Regions from separate parts of the Stenotrophomonas sp. Steno-Z4 genome, predicted to be linked through region 2. Evidence: riboswitches for the same ligand, from Rfam matches in the RefSeq annotation. Region 2 holds a riboswitch; the other holds the start of a gene.

Region 1 (5,261 bases), on a different contig from region 2:
AGGCTGATCATTCCGGCGCTACGTAATACCACTGAACAACAGGAACGCAGCATTCATCGAATCAACCACAGATCGAACGAACCGCCAGATTCCGCACACGTCATCAGTGCAAAGGGCAAAGACACTGAAGCGCGCGAATACTAGCCTATGCCGGTTAACTGCGCCTGTGCGCGCAGAGGACATCAGGCCTCTCTCGCCGACGAATCCACATAAACTGCGTCAACATTCGCGCCTTCGGGCGCGAATTTTTTATCTGCGATTCAGCAACTTTTTAGCATCGATTCAGTAATTTTTTATCGACGATTCAGTTTCGCGCGTTGCGGATCATGGTCAATCCGACCAGTCGCGACACCACCAACGCTACGTACATCACGCCTGCGAACTGCTCCAGCATCACCAGCGCGCGTGCTTGTGGATGCACCGGCACCACGTCGCTCAGGCCGACCCCGGACAACAAACTGAAGCTGAGATAAAGCAGCTCCATCCAAGTGCGCAGTTCGCTCTCGCTGGTGGCCACGAAACTGCCTGGGAACCACTGCTGGCAGACCGCGAAGGCGAAGGCGAATGCCCAGGCCAGCAGCGTGAAGGTGGCGCCCGCGGCGAACAGCTCGTCGCGGGTCACCTTGTGGTCCTGCAGCATGTAGGCGATCAGGCTGCCCGCCGTATAGAAGTACAGCAGACATTCCAGCAGCTGGGCGGTGGTGACCAGCGCCGGCCGCCCCAGCAGCGCCCCCGAGAGGGAGAACACCACCGAGGGAATGGCCAGCAGCAGGGCCACCCACATGCCCAGCGGGCTGCGCCGCACCACCCACAGCGCCAGGCCGAGCACCGCGATGCCGAAGGCGCCGAACAGCGCGCGGCCGGCCCCGGATTCGTCCATGGCCGGGTACAGCAGCACGCCCAGCAGCTGCACCCCCAGCAACCAGGCCGAGGGGTGCCGGCGGGCGATGGCCAGCCATCGGGTGGTGCGCGCTATGGCCATCGTGGTGTCCCTGCCCCTGTGTCGGTGGCCGAAGCTTAACGGCTGCCGCGCTGAGGCGGCATGACGGTCCGCCTTGGCCGCCCGTCCTGGCGGGTCACGACCAACGGTCGTGACCTACCCCGCTTGGCCCGCTGCGTAGTCGCGCACGTCCTGGGTGATCTTCATCGAACAGAAATGGGGGCCGCACATCGAGCAGAAATGGGCGTCCTTGTGGGCGTCCTTGGGCAGGGTTTCGTCATGGAACTCGCGCGCCTTGTCCGGATCCAGGCCCAGGTGGAACTGGTCTTCCCAGCGGAACTCGAAGCGCGCCTTGCTCAGCGCGTTGTCGCGCACCTGCGCGCCCGGGTGGCCCTTGGCCAGGTCGGCGGCGTGGGCAGCGATGCGATAGGCCATGATGCCGTCGCGCACGTCCTGCCGGTTGGGCAGGCCCAGGTGCTCCTTGGGCGTGACGTAGCAGAGCATGGCGGTGCCATACCAGCCGATCATCGCCGCGCCGATCGCGCTGGTGATGTGGTCGTATCCCGGCGCGATATCAGTGGTGAGCGGCCCCAGCGTGTAGAACGGCGCCTCGCCGCATTCGCGCAGCTGCTTGTCCATGTTCTCCTTGATCAGCTGCATCGGCACATGGCCGGGGCCTTCGATCATGGTCTGCACATCGTGCTTCCAGGCAATCTTCGTCAGCTCGCCCAGCGCTTCCAGCTCGCCGAACTGCGCCGCATCGTTGGCATCGGCAATGCAGCCGGGGCGCAGGCCGTCGCCCAGCGAGAAGGTCACGTCGTAGGCCTTCATGATCTCGCAGATGTCCTCGAAGTGCGTGTAGAGGAAGTTCTCGCGCTGATGGGCCAGGCACCACTTGGCCATGATCGAGCCGCCGCGCGAGACGATGCCGGTGACCCGATTGGCGGTGAGCGGCACGTGGCGCAGCAGCACGCCGGCATGGATGGTGAAGTAGTCCACGCCCTGCTCGGCCTGCTCGATGAGGGTGTCGCGGAAGATCTCCCAGCTCAGGTCCTCGGCGCGGCCATCGACCTTCTCCAACGCCTGGTAGATCGGCACCGTACCGATCGCCACCGGCGAGTTGCGCAGGATCCATTCGCGGGTTTCATGGATGTGCTTGCCGGTGGACAGGTCCATGACCGTGTCACCGCCCCAGCGGATCGCCCACACCAGCTTTTCCACTTCCTCGGCGATGCCGGACGACACCGCGCTGTTGCCGATGTTGGCATTGATCTTGGTCAGGAAGTTGCGGCCGATGATCATGGGCTCGCTTTCGGGGTGGTTGATGTTGTTGGGCAGCACCGCCCGCCCGCGCGCGATTTCCTCGCGCACGAACGCCGGGGTGATCGAGGCGGGGATGGAGGCACCGAACGACTGCCCAGGGTGCTGCATCAGCAGCGCCTGCTCGCGGATCGCCTCGATGCGCTGGTTTTCGCGGATCGCCACGAACTCCATTTCCGGAGTGATGATGCCGCGCCGGGCGTAGTGCATCTGGGTGACGTTGGCGCCGGCCACGGCGCGTCGCGGTTGCAGCCGCGACGAAAAGCGCACCGCGTCCAGCCGCGCATCGGTTGCGCGCGACCGCCCGAACGCCGAGCTGGGCCGGCCCAGCAGCTCGGTGTCGCCGCGCTCGGCGACCCAGCCCGCGCGCAACGCCGGCAGGCCGGTGGACAGGTCGATGCGGGCATCAGGATCGGTATACGGGCCGGAGGTGTCGTACACGGTCAGCGGGGCGTTGCCGCCACTCAGCGCGATCTCGCGCATCGGCACCTGCAGGTCGCTGCGCGAGCCGGGCACGTAGATCTTGCGTGAGCCGGGAATGGGTCGGGTGACCGATTCAGACAGCTGCTGGGCCTGTTGCTGAAGGGCGGAAGGGTGTGCGTTCATCGGGCATCGTCCTGGGTTGTCGGTGCGAGGGTTCGCACGGCGAGGGACGAAGCGGCGGCGCACGGCAGGCGCACGGCGCGCGGTTTCCAGGCGGGGGCTGGGCGGCGCGGTGCATCGGCTGTTGCGAAGCTTCCCTACGCCGGTATCAACCGGATCAGGTTCGAAGGGACTGTCTCAACCGTGGCCACATGGCCGCGGTACCCCCGCTTCGGGGCGGATTAGACCACACCTGCGCCGGAAGTGTGAACAGCCATGTCATGCCGCCTTGGCTAGACTGCCGCGCATGGTCTTTCGACTCTCCATCGCCCTGGTGGTGCTGCTGGTGCTGGCCGCTGGCGTGGCACCCGACCCGTTCAACGAGATCGTGCGCGGCGGGCTGGTGCACATCATCCGCAGTGCCGGCTGGCTGTACCTGCTGGTGGTGTTCATCACCCTTTCGTTCCTGCTCTACCTCGCCTTCGGGCGGCTGGGTTCGCTGCGGATCGGCGGCGAAGACGCCGAACCGGATTTCTCCAACGCCAGCTGGATGTCGATGCTGTTTGCCGCCGGCATGGGCATCGGCCTGGTGTTCTGGGGCGCGGCCGAGCCGGTCTCGCACTTCGTCACCCCACCCGAAGGGCTGCCCCCACAGAGCATGGAAGCGGCGCGCGCCTCGATGCGCTACGCGTTCTTCCACTGGGGCCTGCACCCGTGGGCGATCTACGCGCTGATCGGCCTGGCGATGGCCTGGTTCCAGTTCAACCGCAACGGCCGTGGATTGATCAGCGACCTGCTGCAGCCGCTGATCGGCGCGCACCACCGCGGTTGGATCGGCACCGTGGTGAACGTCGCGGCGGTGGTGGCCACGGCGATCGGCGTGGCCACCACGCTGGGCTTTGGCACCATCCAGATCGCCGCAGGAATCGAGCGCGTGTTCGGCCTGCACGCCGGCGCGCCGCTGCAGCTGACCATCATCGCCGTTGCCTTCGTGCTGTACATGGCCTCCACCGCCAGTGGTGTGCACCGTGGCATCAAGTGGCTCTCCAACTTCAACCTCGGCCTGGCCGCCGTGCTGCTGGCGCTGGTCCTGGTGCTGGGCCCCACCGCCTTCATCTTCGATACCTTCACCACCACCATTGGCTCCTACCTCAACCAGCTGGTGACCATGAGCCTGCGCATGTCGCCGTTCTCGGGCAGCACCTGGGTGGCCGACTGGACGATCTTCTACTGGGCGTGGTGGATCGCCTGGGCGCCGTTCGTCGGTTCGTTCATCGCCCGCGTCTCGCGCGGGCGCAGCATCCGCGAATTCGTGCTCGGCGTGGTGATCGCGCCCAGCGTGCTCGGCTTCCTCTGGTTCTCGGTGTTCGGCGGCACCGCGCTGTGGTCGCAGATCTTCGGCCATGTCGACCTGGTGCGGGCACTTGGCACCGGCTACGAAACCGTGCTGTTCACCATGTTCGACAGCCTGCCGATGCCCACCGTGCTCTCCGTGATCGCGCTGGTGCTGCTGATGATCTTCTTCGTCACCTCGGCCGACTCGGCCGTGCTGGTACTGGCCAGCATGTCCACCGACGAAGCCGGCGACCCACCGCTGTCCCGGCGAATCACCTGGGGCGTGGCGATCGCCCTGATCGCCGCCGTGCTGTTGCTGGCCGGCGGCCTGGATGCGCTGCAGGGCATGATCACCATCGCCGCCCTGCCCTTCGCCCTGCTGATGCTGGCGGTGATGTGGTCGCTGTACCGCGTGCTCGACATGGAATACGCGCTGCAGCGCCGGCGCGCGTTGCGCGCGCGGCGGATGATGGATGCCTGGATCGAGCGCGAGATCGCCGCGCAGGAAGAGACGCGCGATGAGGCGTCGCGGGCGGATGGTTAGCGCGTAAGAGCGGCGTTTCAGTTCTTACTGGCAGGGGGCGGCCGTCGGATAGCCACGCTCCGGGACACGCCGTAAACCCATCCATGGGGGCTTGGCAAAAACATCCATGTTTTTGACAGTCCCTCCGGTGGCTACCCGCCGGCCGCCCCCGACAGATGGCCGCGTGCGGATGGAAAAGGCAGCCACGCAGGGCGTGGCTCTACGAGGTGTCGCTGGTAGGTTCGGTTCCCGAACGAACGCACGGAACGCACCACCGTCCGGTAACGCATGAGAATGATCGAAGCCGCCGTTGATCTTCCCGTGGCCACCAACACATCGTCGAAGGTCGGCGGGGGCGGGTTTGCGGGACTGTCAAAAACATGGATGTTTTTGACAAGCCTCCATGGACGGATTCACGGCGTGTCCCGCAAACCCGCACCCGCCGGCCCTGCTCAGGCCAAGCGGGAACAACCGGCTGTTCGCCCAGATGCATGGAGCACCCGGGCAGAGCCCGGCTCTACGGAACCGTTCAGAAGCAGCCGGGCCGAGCCCGGCGATACA
Region 2 (5,261 bases):
CCACCCGGCCCACCAGGGCCAACGGCGCGTCGGCGTAGGAGCCGGTGTAGACCATGCAGCGGGTGCGGTCCGGGGTGAGGGTGATGTTCATCACCACGTCGACCTCGCCCCGGCATGCCGCATCCAGCACGTCTGCCCAATCGCGATACACCCGCACCTTCACCCGCACGCCGAGCTGCCGGGTCAACAACATCAGGTAGTCGTAGCCGAGTCCGTCGGGGCGGCCGTTGTGCATGAATTCGAATGGTGGCCAGCCGCTGTCGTACAGCCCCAGTAAGATGGTAGGGTTCCGGTCGATCCATTCAGCCTGGCGCGGTGACAGCGACGGTGCAGGCGCCGGAGCCGCGATGGCGCCCAGCGCGATCACCAGGCCCAGCACGACCAGCCAGCGGACAACCGAGGTACGCATGCTGTCAGTTCTCCCAGGAGTGATCCGCCCACCGCGACGTGCCCCGAGGGGCCGCTGCCTTAACGGCCATACTATTCCATGAGCTTGCGCATAATCATCGCCGACGACCACCCGGTGGTCCGCATCGGCACCAAATCCGTGATCGAATCCAGTGGCGTGGGCCACGTGGTGGCCGAAGCCAGCAGCGTGGATGAGCTTTTGGCCGTGCTCAAGGTCAAGGAGTGCGACGTGCTGGTCACCGATTACTCCATGCCCGGCGGCGGCCAGCCTGACGGTTTTGCCATGATCGGCCAGGTCCGCCGTCACTATCCGGACCTGCCGGTGCTGATGCTGAGCGTCTCCAACAACCTGGCGATCCTGCGCATGGTGGTTGGAACCGGCGTGCTCGGGCTGGTCGACAAGACCTCGTCGATGGAAGAACTGCCGGTGGCGATCCAGACCGTGCACCGCGGCCAGCCGTATGTCAGCCGGACCCTGAAAAAACGCATCGACAAGATCGGCACGGAGGGCATGGGCGACGATCGCGCGCGCGCGCTGTCGCCCCGTGAGGTGGAAGTCCTGCGCCTGCTGGGCAGCGGCCTTATCGTGAAGGAAATCGCCGCGAAACTGCACAAGAGCGTGAGCACCATCAGCCGGCAGAAAGGCGATGCCATGCTCAAGCTTGGCCTGGACAATGACGCCGATCTGTTCGATTACATCAAGATCCACCGCTTCTGAAGGTGCGTCACCGATCCATGCCCTGTTTGCCGACACTTCCGTTTCAATGACGAACACCGATCACCGCGTGCAAGGCCTGGACAACGATGACGTCGCCGCAGATTGGCCTGCAATCGACGACGCCGAACTTGCCTGGCTGCGCGGGCAGCATCCGGCGCTTGAGGGCGACTGCCACGTGGTGTGGCACAGCCCGCGACCGTTTTCAGCGGCCGCGCTGGTGGAGTGCGGACCACGGCGCTGCTTCATCAAACGCCACCATCGCAGCGTGCGCACGGCCGACGTGCTGGCCGAAGAGCACCGTTTCATCGCGCACCTGGCCGCTGCCGGACTCCCGGTCGTGCAGGTGCTGCAGGCCTGCGATGGCGCCACCGCGATCGCCCATGGCGACTGGACCTACGAACTGCACGCGCAGGGTGATGGCCATGACCTGTATCGCGACAGCCCCTCCTGGACACCGCTCGGCGATGCCGCGCAGGCGCGCACTGCCGGGGCGATGCTGGCCCGCCTGCACCTTGCATCGGCCAGCTACCCCGCGCCCCAGCGCAGCACGCACCTGCTGGTGGCGCGCGATGACCTGATCCGCGCCCATGATCCGCTTTCACTGCTGAAGCGTGAGCTGCCCGACCGACCGGGGCTGGCCAGCTACCTGTCGCGCCAGCAGTGGGAACACGACCTGCAGCGCGCGGTGCTGCCCTGGCACGCGGCCCTGGGCGAGCGCCTGGCCGCCGAGCCGGTGCTGTGGGGACACAACGACTGGCACGTTTCCAACCTGCTCTGGCACGGGCAGGGCGCCACGGCGTCGATCGCCACCGTGTTCGATTTCGGCCTGGCCTCGCCGACCAGTGCCCTGTTCGACCTGGCCACCGCGATCGAGCGCAATGCCATCGCCTGGCTGGATGCAGGCGGCGATGGCCCGGTGGCGCATGCCGATATCGCGCTGGCGCTGCTGACCGGCTACCGCCAGGTACGGCCGCTGGGGGCCGCCCAGGTGCACCTGCTGGCCGACCTGCTGCCGGTGGTGCACCTGGACTTCGCCCTTTCGGAAGTGGAGTACTTCCAAGGGGTTACCGGCTCCCCGGCCAACGCCGACGTGGCGTACCACACGTTCCTGCTGGGCCATGCCGACTGGTTCGCCAGCCGCCCGGGCCGGGCCCTGCTGGATGCCCTGCACGCCGCTGCCTGAACCACCGGGGTCGCAACGGCGGCCGATTGGTGTGAAACTAACCACTGAAGCGGGGGTGCCTGGCGTTGCCAGGCTGAGAGAGTCCCTTGGAACCTGATCCGGTTTGCACCGGCGTAGGGAGCTTGAGCAGCGAGCGCATCCCCCATTGCGGGCTGGTGCGCCTGCGCGCCGTCGCTTCGTCTCCTCTGGCTGATGACGAATCGAATGAACCGCTGCTACCGCCTCACGCTGTTGACCGCCGCCCTCTGCGCCGCCCTGCCGCTGTACGCCAGTGACGCCGACAGCGCCGCAGGCGTGCGCTCGCCCACCGACCTGGCCGGCATCCGCGTACAGGCGCGCAAGCCCGCCGCGCCGCTGGCGCCCTCGAGCAGCTTCGGCAGCGCCGACTGGAAGAACACCCCGGCCTCGGTCAACGTGCTCGACAGCGCCTTGCTGGACCGCCTGCAGGTACGCACCCTGTCCGAGCTGGCCCGGCACGACGCGTCGCTGGGCGACAGCTACGCACCGGTGGGCTATTACCAGAACATCGCCATCCGCGGTTTCGCGCTGGACCCGGCCACCGGCTACCGCTTCAACGGGCTGTCCATCGCCGGCGAACAGCGGCTGGCGCTGGAAAACGTGCAGCAGGTGGAAATCCTCAAGGGTGAGGCCGGGTTGGCCGCTGGCGTGATGGCACCGGGCGGGATCATCAACTACGTCGGCAAGCGTCCCGCCGATGTGCGCAACATCACCCTGGCCACCGATTCGGAAGGCTCGCGCTACGCGGCGGTGGACCTGGGCGGTTGGCTTACCCCGCGCTTCGGGCTGCGATTCAACGCGGCCTGGGATGACACCTCGTCCTACATCGAGCATGCCGACGGCCGCCGCAACTTCTATTCGCTGGCCGCCGACTGGCTGATCGGCGAACACGGCAAGCTGGAAGTGGATGCCAACTACCAGACCAGCGCGCAGCGTTCGGCGTCCGGTTACCAGCTGCTGGGCGGCAGCGAACTGCCGCGCGGCGTGGACCGCAGCCTCATGCTGGGCCACCAGCCGTGGCAGCAGCCGGTGGGCATCGACAGCACCAACCTCACCGCGCTGCATACCTACGACTTCAGCCCGGCCTGGCAGTCGCGCGTGTCGGTGGGCCACAGCCGTTCGGTGATCCAGGACAACGTCGCCTTTGCGTACGGCTGCTACTACGCTGCTGGCTGCGCCGATGGCAGCGTACCGGGCAACTACTTCGCGCCCAACGGCGACTACGACATCTACGATTACCGCAGCCCCGACGATGTGCGCCGCAATGAGGAGGCACGCGGCGAACTGCGCGGCCGCTTCAGCACCGGCGCGGTGGAACACGAACTGTCGGTGGGGCTGAGCGCGTTCCACCGCACCGTGGACAAGCGCCAGAACGTCAACGAGTACGTGGGCACGGCCAACATCGGCGATGCGCAGGTACCCGTGTTCGATCCCTCGCCGCTGCAGCCGGGCCCGTCCGCGCGGCGCCTGGACAGCTGGCAGCGCGCGGTGTTCGCGCTGGACCGCATGCACGTCGGCGATGACTGGCAGTGGCTGGCCGGCGGCCGCTACGTGCGCCTGGATGAGCGCGCCTACGACAAGCGCGGCACCCCGGAACGGCACAGCCGGCTGTCGCAGTTCCTGCCGCAGACCGCACTGGTGTGGCAGGCCACCGAACAGCTGAACGTGTACGCCAGCTACGTGGAAGGCCTGTCGCTGGGCCAGGAAGCGCCGTTCTGGACCTCCAACGGCAGCACCTTCCTGCCGGCCATGCAGTCGCGCCAGCGCGAGCTGGGGGTCAAGTACGCCGCCACCGACGGCCTGATGCTGGGCGCGGCGGTGTTCCGCACCACCCAGCCGTTCCAATACGCCAAGCCGGACGCCAGCGATGCCGGCTTCACCTTCGTGCAGGAAGGCACCCAGGCCCACACCGGGCTGGAGCTGACCGCCAATGGCCAGGTCACCGAGCGGCTGGCGCTGAACGCCAGCGCCAGCGTGCTGCAGGCGCGCGCGCGCGATGCCGGCACCGCGTTCTACGACGGCCAGCAGCTGGTCAACGTGCCCAAGGTGCGTGCGGCCGTGCACGTGGACTTTGCCCTGCCGTTCGTGGCCGGCCTGGCGGTGAGTGGCGGCTGGCGCTATGCCTCGTCCAATGCGGCCACGGTGGATGGCAGCGTCAAGGCACCCTCGTATTCGGTGTTCGATGCCGGTGTGCGCTTCCAGCACGCGCTGCGCGAGCATCCGGTGACCTGGACGCTGTCGGTGGACAACGTATTCGACCGCTTCTACTGGCGTGACACCGGCAGCAGCTATGGCGATTACTACCTGTTCGCCGGTGCACCGCGCCAGGCGCGCCTGTCGGTCACCTTCGGCCTGTGAGCGCGCTCCTGCTCGAATGGAGCGCCGTCGCCGCCAGCCTGCTGGGGGTGTGGCTGATGGCCCGGCGCCGCGTGCTGGCGTGGCCGGTGGGACTGCTGGCGGTGGGCCTGTATGCGGTGGTGTTCATCGAAGCACGGCTGTATTCGGACACCCTGCTGCAGGTCGCTTTCGGCGGTTTCCTGCTGTACGGCTGGCTGAGCTGGCACCGGCATGCCGAGCAGGATGGCGCGATCGTGATCGTGCCGCTGCCGCGACGGCAATTGCTGCGCGACCTCGGCGTGGGCGTCGCCTTCGGCATCGCATTGGGGGCGGCCATGCACACCTGGACCGATGCCGCGCTGCCGTGGCTGGACGCGATGCTGGCCGCCCTGAGCCTGGTGGCGCAGTGGTGGCAGGCACGCCGGCACGTGGCTACCTGGTGGCTGTGGATCGTGGTGGACGTGGTCTACGTGGGCATGTACCTGGCCAAATCGCTGGACATCACCGCCGGGCTGTACCTGGTGTTCGTCGGCCTGGCCGTGATGGGCCTGCGCGCGTGGTCGGCCGCGGGCCATGCCGGGGCGGCACTGAAACCGC

The links. A riboswitch is a leader RNA that binds a small molecule or an ion and turns the genes downstream of it on or off. The one in region 2 is predicted to bind thiamine pyrophosphate.
Region 1: it holds a riboswitch for thiamine pyrophosphate, as region 2 does, so the genes downstream of both, thiC (phosphomethylpyrimidine synthase ThiC) here and AC06E7_RS07705 (TonB-dependent receptor) in region 2, are expected to answer to the same signal.

Annotation. Positions count from the first base shown of each region.
Region 1 is NZ_JBWJPC010000001.1:716,422-721,682, forward strand. It holds gene AC06E7_RS03190 (winged helix-turn-helix domain-containing protein) at 1-11, opposite strand, end outside; gene AC06E7_RS03195 (ion channel) at 305-982, opposite strand; gene thiC (phosphomethylpyrimidine synthase ThiC) at 1,097-2,866, opposite strand; TPP riboswitch at 2,980-3,081, opposite strand; gene AC06E7_RS03205 (BCCT family transporter) at 3,150-4,721, shown strand.
Region 2 is NZ_JBWJPC010000002.1:288,787-294,047, reverse strand. It holds gene AC06E7_RS07720 (ATP-binding protein) at 1-409, opposite strand, end outside; gene AC06E7_RS07715 (response regulator) at 488-1,126, shown strand; gene AC06E7_RS07710 (phosphotransferase enzyme family protein) at 1,173-2,309, shown strand; TPP riboswitch at 2,351-2,446, shown strand; gene AC06E7_RS07705 (TonB-dependent receptor) at 2,514-4,685, shown strand; gene pnuC (nicotinamide riboside transporter PnuC) at 4,694-5,261, shown strand, end outside.